Regions from separate parts of the Nocardioides ultimimeridianus genome, predicted to be linked through region 1. Evidence: riboswitches for the same ligand, from Rfam matches in the RefSeq annotation. Region 1 holds a riboswitch; the other holds the start of a gene.
What was found. A riboswitch is a leader RNA that binds a small molecule or an ion and turns the genes downstream of it on or off. The one in region 1 is predicted to bind thiamine pyrophosphate.

Region 2: another riboswitch for thiamine pyrophosphate. It lies ahead of ACYU8V_RS08720 (thiamine phosphate synthase); the one in region 1 lies ahead of ACYU8V_RS12835 (thiamine ABC transporter substrate-binding protein).

Annotation. Positions count from the first base shown of each region.
Region 1 covers NZ_BAAHAB010000011.1:279,177-283,156, forward strand. The annotation lists gene ACYU8V_RS12820 (alpha/beta fold hydrolase) at 1-671, opposite strand, end outside; gene ACYU8V_RS12825 (TetR/AcrR family transcriptional regulator) at 749-1,390, opposite strand; gene ACYU8V_RS12830 (ester cyclase) at 1,464-1,907, shown strand; TPP riboswitch at 2,011-2,117, shown strand; gene ACYU8V_RS12835 (thiamine ABC transporter substrate-binding protein) at 2,110-3,093, shown strand; gene ACYU8V_RS12840 (ABC transporter permease) at 3,069-3,980, shown strand, end outside.
Region 2 covers NZ_BAAHAB010000009.1:13,633-17,612, forward strand. The annotation lists gene thiS (sulfur carrier protein ThiS) at 1-41, opposite strand, end outside; gene ACYU8V_RS08715 (FAD-dependent oxidoreductase) at 38-1,042, opposite strand; gene ACYU8V_RS08720 (thiamine phosphate synthase) at 1,042-1,638, opposite strand; TPP riboswitch at 1,629-1,738, opposite strand; gene ACYU8V_RS08725 (SGNH/GDSL hydrolase family protein) at 1,855-2,625, shown strand; gene ACYU8V_RS08730 (ATP-binding protein) at 2,789-3,980, shown strand, end outside.

The sequences.
Region 1 (3,980 bases):
CTGATCTTCCTGACGCCGAGCGCCTTGCGGATCGAGTTCATGTCGCGGGCGTTGTCGGCCGTGGTCATGTGCGGCAGCAGTCGCCGGGCGTCGGCGGTGCCACAGGCCCGTGCGTAGGCGCGGGTCCTCGAGCGCCAGTAGTGCATCAGGGCAGGAGTGGTCGGCTCATAGCTCGGCCGGTCGTAGCCGTTGTAGGACGGGTCGCAGTTCAGCGCCGGCCGGCTCTGCCCGACGCCGCGCGGGTCGAAGCCGATCCAGTCGAAGCGCGTACCGACGCCGTTGGGCACGTAGTTCTGCAGGATGGGAAGCGTGAGTCCCGAGCCGCCGGGGCCGCCCGGGTTGGTGAGGATCGGGCCGAGGTACTGCCCGGCCGAGGACGTGTGCCGGCGGATCGTGAGGGCCAGGGTGATCGTGGCCCCGTTCGGGTGGCGGTAGTCGAGCGGGACGCGGAGGGTGCCGCATCGCAGCGAGTACCTGCGCAGGGTGGCGTCGGCGCACCTCGTCCACCGGATCCGCCGGACCGTGGACGTCGTCGCCCGGGTCGCGGTGGTGGCGCGCTCCGCCGCGGCGGAGCTCGAGGGTGCGGCGTGGGCCGCCTGGATGTCGACCGTGCTCGCGGCGCTGATCCCGAGAGCGACGGCGAGGGTGGCCACGAGGGCGCGGTTGATCACGAGTTCTCCCACCGACGACGAATGACGTGCTCCCTTTCTACGCCCCGGCCGGTGGCGGACCGGAATCCGGGCGCGCGTCAGTCGGTGTCGGCCTGCCCGGTCGCCCGCGACACGGCGACCAGCAGGTGCCGCGCCAGCCAGTCCTCGTACGCCGCTCGCGTCCACCCGCGGCTCTGGACGAGCCGGTGCCAGTTCTCCGGTGAGGTCAGGACCCACACCTCGTCGACGAGCCGCTCGAAGTCCTCGCCGTCGGCCAGGAGGCCCTGCTCGACCAGGAACCGCAGGCCCATGGCGTTGCCCGTGCGCCGCTCGGTGTTGATCGTGGCGACGAACTCCTCGAGCATCGGGTCGCCGGCGGTGCCGTGGAAGAGCAGGACGCCGAGCAGCGTCCCGACCCGGTCGAAGATGTCCGCCGACCAGCGGGCGTAGGCGGTCGCGTAGCTGGCGGCGTCCGTCGCCGCGCGCACGGCCAGGTACGCCGGGCGCTCCATCATCGGGACCGCGTCGTGATCGCCGGCCAGCCCCACGTCGTACGCCGCCTTGACGATCTCGGCCTTGCCGCCCACGGAGTTGTAGACCGTCTGCGGGCTGACGCCGGCCTCGCGCGCAAGGTCGGCGATGGTCATGGCGGCGAGCCCGTCGCGCAGGAGCATCGCAGCGGCGGTCTCGACGATGCGTGCCCGCGTCTCCTGCGCCTTCGCCTGCCGGGTGGTCGACACGTAGGCCCTTGTCATTGGAATCCCATTCCATTAGATTCGTGTTCCAGTCAAGTCTAGCGAAGGTGGTGTCCCGATGTCCGAAGCGGCCATCCAGTCAGCGCGTGCGATCTTCGACGCGATCAACTCCGGCGAGCTGGACGTGCTCGACGACCTCGTCACCGAGGACTTCGTCGACCACGGCTCCCCGTTCCCGCTGCCCCCGGGCCCGGCCGGCTACCGGCAGATCCTCGGGTTCGTCAGCGGCGTGCTGAGGCTCCGCTACGAGATCCAGGACATCTTCGACGGACCGGACCGGGTGGTGGTGCGCGCCATCGGCCGGGGCGTCGCCGTGGACGCACTGCACGGGCCGGGCACCGCGGGTCGGCCGTTCGTGATGGAGACCGTGCACATCTACCGCACCGAGGGCGACCGGATGGCCGAGCACTGGGGCATGCGCGACGAGTACGGCGTCCGGATCCAGCTCGGCGTCCTCGCCCCGCCGGACCCGTCCGCCCTCGAGGCGCCGGCGCACGCCTGACCCGGCCTGACCCCGGCCTCCTCCGGCCGCGCCCCGGTGGGGTGGGTGCGGCCGGAGGGTCACGCCGCCCGAGGGTCGAGGGGCGGCGCGTCGGTAGCATGGAGGACACAGACAGGGGAGCACCCGTGGGTGCTGAGAGTGCGGATCCGCCGCAGACCCTCCGAACCTGATCCGGTTAGCACCGGCGAAGGGAGTCCATCCGATGAACCGTTCACGTGCGCTCGCGGCGGCCACCGTCCTCCTGGCCGCGACGTCGGTCGCCGGCTGCGGGTCCCAGGCCACCGACTCCGCCGCCCCGACCGATCACAAGGTCGTGCTGATCGCGCACGATTCCTTCAAGCTGCCCAAGGCGATGGTCGCGTCCTTCCGGAAGGCATCGGGCATCGACCTCGAGATCGTGAGGGCCGGTGACGCCGGCGAGCTCGCCAGCAAGCTGCAGGTGACCAAGGACGACCCGCTGGGCGATGTCGCCTACGGCGTCGACACCACCTTCCAGGCGGCCGTCACCGGCGCCGGGGTGTTCGACGGCGACCTCAGCCCGGTCGACGTGGGCTACGTCTGCGTGAACGTCGACGACGCCTGGTTCGCCAGCCACCACGTGACCGAGCCGACCGGCCTGGACGATCTGGTGAAGCCGGCGTACAAGGACCTCCTCGTGACCGAGGGCGCGACCACCAGCAGCCCCGGCATGGCCTTCCTGCTCGCCACCATCGGCGCGTACGGCGACGGCTGGCAGGACTGGTGGAAGCAGCTGATGGCCAACGGGGCCAAGGTCGACAGCGGCTGGACCCAGGCCTTCGAGAGCGACTACTCCTACTCCGGCGGCGACCGGCCGATCGTGGTCAGCTACAACACCGATCCGTCGTACACGGTGAAGAAGGGGAGGAGCTCCACGCACGCCCTCTTGAACACCTGCTTCGCGGACACCGAGTACGCCGGCGTGCTGACCGGGGCGAAGAACCCGACCGACGCGCAGAGGGTCGTCGACTGGCTGCGTAGCCCGGCGGTGCAGAAGGCGATGCCGACCAGCAACTACGTCTACCCCGTCGTCGACGGCACCCCGCTGCCGAGCGACTGGAAGCGGTTCGCGCCGGTGCCGCGGAAGCCGATCGAGGTCTCCGCGTCCGACATCGCCACGAACCGGCGTGACTGGACCACGGCATGGACCGACATCGTCTCCGGCTGACCCTCTCGTTCCTCGCTCTCGCCGCGGTCCCGGCCGCGGTGCTGGCGGTCTTCTTCGTGCTGCCCGTGGGCGGGATGGTGGCGCGCGTCGACGCCTCCGGGTGGGCGCTGCTCGGCGACGACCGCACCCGCCGGGTCGTCTGGTTCACGGTCTGGGTGAGCACCCTGGCCACCGCCGTGTCCGTCCTGCTCGGGACGCCGTGCGCGTACGTCACCCACCGGCTCCGCTTCCCCGGCCGGGGCTTGCTCCGCGGGCTGCTCCTGGTGCCGTTCGTGCTGCCGACGGTCGTGGTCGGCGTCGCGATCGGCCGGCTGATGGACAACGGCGCGCTCGCGATCCTGGTCGGGCTGGTGTTCTTCAACGTCTCGGTGGTGGTCCGCACGGTCGGCGTCGCGTGGGAGTCGCTCGACCGCCGCCCGGCCGAGGCCGCTGCCGCACTCGGGGCCTCGCCGGTGCGGGTCTTCCGGACCGTGACCCTGCCGGCGCTGCGGCCCGCACTCGTCTCGGCGGCGGTCGTGGTCTTCCTGTTCTGCGCGACCGGCTTCGGTGTGGTCCTCACCCTCGGCGGCCTGCGCTACTCGTCGGTGGAGACCGAGATCTACCTGCTCACCACCGGCGGGATCACCGGCTTCCCCGAGCTCAGCGCGGCCGCCGCCCTGTCGCTGGTGCAGCTGGTCGTGGTCGTGGTGCTGCTCGTGGTCGCCGCCCGGCTGCGCGCCGTCCCGGATCCGACGGTACGACGCCTCCCGGCCACCCCCGCCCGGCCGCGGCTGCGGGACCTGCCCGTCCTCGCGGTGACCGCGGCGGTGCTCGTAGCGCTCGCGGTCCCGCTCGCGTCGCTGGTCCTCGGGTCGCTGCGGCGCGACGGGCACTGGACCCTCGCGTTC
Region 2 (3,980 bases), on a different contig from region 1:
GGCTCCAGCAGCCTGTCCTCGCCATTGACGATGAGCCTCATGGGGCGGTCCTCTCTCGGGTGAAGCGGCGCGGGTCGACGCCGGGCTCGACGGCGCCGGACTCCAGGTGGTCGGCGACCAGCTGTGCGGTGAGCGGCGCCAGGAGGACGCCGTTGCGGTAGTGGCCCGCCGCGAGCACCACCCCGTCCTCGGCCGGCCCGATCAGCGGCAGGTTGTCCGGCGTCGCGGGCCGGTCCCGCGCGGTCGCCTCGCGGAACTCCGCCCGGTCCAGGCCCGGCAGCAGCCGGCAGGCGGCGTCGAGGAGGCGGCGTACGCCCTCGACGGTGGGGACCGGCTCGGCGTCGTGCTCCTCGCTGGTCGCGCCGACCACGACCTCGCGGTCGGCGGCGCGGGGCACGACGTACACGTGCTCGCCGTGGGCGAGGCCGCGCACGACCTGCGGGGGCGGGTCGTCGCAGCGCAGCCGCAGGATCTCGCCGCGCACACCCCGGACGAGCCCCGTGTACGGCGCCGGCAGGCGGGCGCCCGTCGCCACCACCTCCACGTCGCAGCGGCCGGTGGCCGCCGGCACCACCGGGACCCGGTCCAGGAGCCCCGCCACGATCCTCCGGGGGTCGACGCTGTGGTCGTCGGGCAGCCAGGCCCCGCCCGCGACCGGACCGAGCCGCGGCTCGCGCGAGCGCAGGTCGCGGCTGCCGAGCGGCTCGGCGCGGACGCCCTGCGCGCTCAGCAGCTCCAGCTGGCGATCGACCTCCTGGAGGTCGCCGGCGTCGGCGGCGGCGAGCAGGGTGCCCGTGGCGAGCAGGGGCACGCCCAGCCGGGCCCCGAAGCCCGGCCACAGCGCGAGCGAGCGCAGGCCGAGCGCGAAGAGCGCCTCCTCGCCGTGCCACAGCTCGCCGGAGGGCGAGAGCATCCCGGCGGCGGCGTACGACGCTCCCGTGCCGGGAGCCGGGTCGACGACCTCGACGGTGTGGCCGCGCCGCAGCAGCTCGTCGGCCACGGACAGCCCGATGATGCCGGCCCCGAGGATCCGGACCCGCATCAGCCGACCGCCGCCACGAGCTCCTTCGCAGCGGCCACGGGATCGGGTCTGCTCCAGATCCCTCCGATCACGGCGACCCCGTGGGCGCCGGCGCCGATCACGGCGCCGGCATTGCCGGCGTCGATGCCGGAGATCGCGACGAGCGGCAGGACCCCGGCCGCGCTGCTCACCGCCGAGACGCCCAGCGGCCCGCCGGCGACCTGCTTGGAGCCGCTGGCGAACACCGGCCCGAGGCCGGCGTAGTCGGCGCCCGCGGCCCGTGCCGCCTCCACGTCCGCGCGCGTGCGGCAGGTGGCGCCGATCAGCAGGTCCGGCGCCAGCTCGCGCGCCAGCGCGACCGGCAGGTCCTCGGCGCCGAGGTGGACGCCGTCGGCGCCCGCGGCCAGCGCGATGTCGACGCGGTCGTTGACCACGACGACCGCGCCGAGGCCGGCGACCGCGGCCAGCACGTCCCGGGTGAGGTCGAGCAGCGCGGCCGAGCCGAGCGACTTCGCGCGCACCTGGAAGCCGGTGGCCCCGGCCTCCGCGATCGCGGGCAGCAGGGACAGGTCGTGCTCGTCGGAGACGAGGCAGAAAATACGGGGCAGGCGCCGCATCGGTCACTTCCTTCGCCGGCATGATCCGGAGCAGGTTCGACGGTCGGGGCGGACTCAGCCCCTTCTCAGCCCGCTGCCGCGGGCTCCCGTGTGGATGTGCGGCCAGTATGCAGCACCCTCGCGAATCAAGCCTCGTGGCCCTCCGAGATCGCCATCTCGGAGGGCCACGAGGCTTGATTCGCGGCGGGCAGTGGACCGCCGAGGAATAATGGGTCCGTGTTGTTCCACCGGTACGTCGCCCTCGGAGACTCCCAGACCGAGGGGCTGAACGATCTCGACGCGCACGGGGGCATCCGTGGCTGGGCCGACAGGTTCGCCGTCTACCTGGCCGAGAGCAATCCGGACCTGCTCTACGCGAACCTCGCGATCCGCGGCCGGCGCACCAAGCGGATCCGTGCCGACCAGCTCGAGCCCGCGCTCGCGCTGAACCCCGACCTGGTCAGCGTGATGGCCGGCGCCAACGACGTACTCGGCTCCTTCGACCTCGCCGAGACGATGACCGACCTGGAGGACATGTACGCCGCCCTCCGCGGCATCGGCGCCACCGTCATCGGCTGCACCTTCCCCGACCCGGGGGCGGCCTTCGGCATCGCCCGCCACCTGACGCCCCGGGTGCGGGCCCTCAACGCCGCGATCCGCGACGCGGCCGAGCGCCACGACGTGGTGCTCGTCGACTTCGAGGCCTACCCGGCCGTCAACGACCCGCGCTGGTGGAGCTTCGACAGGCTGCACCTCAACACCGCGGGGCACACCCGGCTCGCGACGGCGTTCGCCGACGTGCTCGGCGTACGGCCGGACGCGTCGTGGCAGGACCCGCTGCCGCCGCTGTCGGCGCGCGCGTGGTGGCGCAGCCGGCTCGAGGACGGCCAGTGGCTCGGGCGCTTCTGGGTGCCGTGGTTCTACCGCCACCTCACCGGCAAGTCGACCGGTGACAACCGGTTGCCCAAGCGGCCGGTGCTCGAGCCGGTCACCCCGATCGTGGAGTGAGTCCCGCCCCGCTCCGCACATGTCGGTTCGGTAAACAATATGAGTCAATCCTCATGTAATATTTGAGCCTTTCCTCATATTTTGCGAGGATGTGTCCGGCAGCCACCACTGGCGGCCGACGCGTCCCTCCCCGGGCGCTCCCCTGACCCCCCGGAGGTACCTGGTGTTCTCGCGAATCGCGATCGTCAACCGGGGCGAGGCAGCGATGCGGCTGATCCACGCCGTCCGCGATCTGTCCGCCGCCGGTCAGGACCTCGCCTCGATCGCCCTCTACACCGACGCCGAGCGCCACGCCACGTTCGTGCGCGAGGCGGACGAGTCGTACGGGATCGGTCCCGCGTCGGCCCGGCCCTACCTCGACCTCGCGGTCCTCGAGCGAGCCCTGGTCGCCACCCGCGCGGACGCGGTCTGGGTCGGCTGGGGATTCGTCGCCGAGGACCCGGCGTTCGTCGACCTGTGCGACCGCCTGGGCGTCACCTTCATCGGCCCCCGGGCCGAGGCGATGCGCCAGCTCGGCGACAAGATCGGCTCCAAGCGGATCGCCGAGCAGGTCGGCGTACCGGTGGCGCCCTGGAGCAACGGCCCGGTCGACACCCTCGAGGAGGCGCTGGAGGCCGCGGAGCGGATCGGCTACCCGATGATGCTCAAGGCCTCCGCCGGCGGCGGCGGGCGCGGCATCCGCAAGGTCACCACGCCCGAGGAGCTCACCGACGCCTACCAGCGCACCCGCGACGAGGCCGAGCGTGCCTTCGGCAGCGGCGTCGTCTTCCTCGAGCGGGTCGTCACCGGTGCCCGCCACGTCGAGGTCCAGCTCATCGCCGACAGCCACGGCACCGCCTGGGCCCTCGGCGTCCGCGACTGCTCGGTGCAGCGCCGCAACCAGAAGGTCATCGAGGAGTCCGCCTCCCCCCTGCTGTCCCCCGACCAGGTCGCGCAGCTCAAGGCGTCGGCCGAGCGGCTCGCCGTCGCCGTCGGCTACACCGGTGCGGGCACCGTGGAGTTCCTCTACCAGCCCGAGGAGCGGTCCTTCGCCTTCCTCGAGGTCAACACCCGGCTGCAGGTCGAGCACCCGATCACCGAGGTGACGACCTCGGTCGACCTCGTCAAGGCCCAGATCCACGTCGCCGCCGGCGGTGCGCTCGAGGGCGAGCGGCCCGTCGAGGCCGGCCACGCGATCGAGGCCCGGCTCAACGCCGAGGACCCCGATCGCGACTTCGCGCCCGCGCCGGGTCGGGTCGCGCTGCTCGAGCTGCCCAGCGGTCCCGGCGTACGCGTCGACACCGGGTTGGGCGAGGGCGACGTCATCCCCGCCGACTTCGACTCGATGATCGCCAAGGTCATCGCCTACGGGCGCG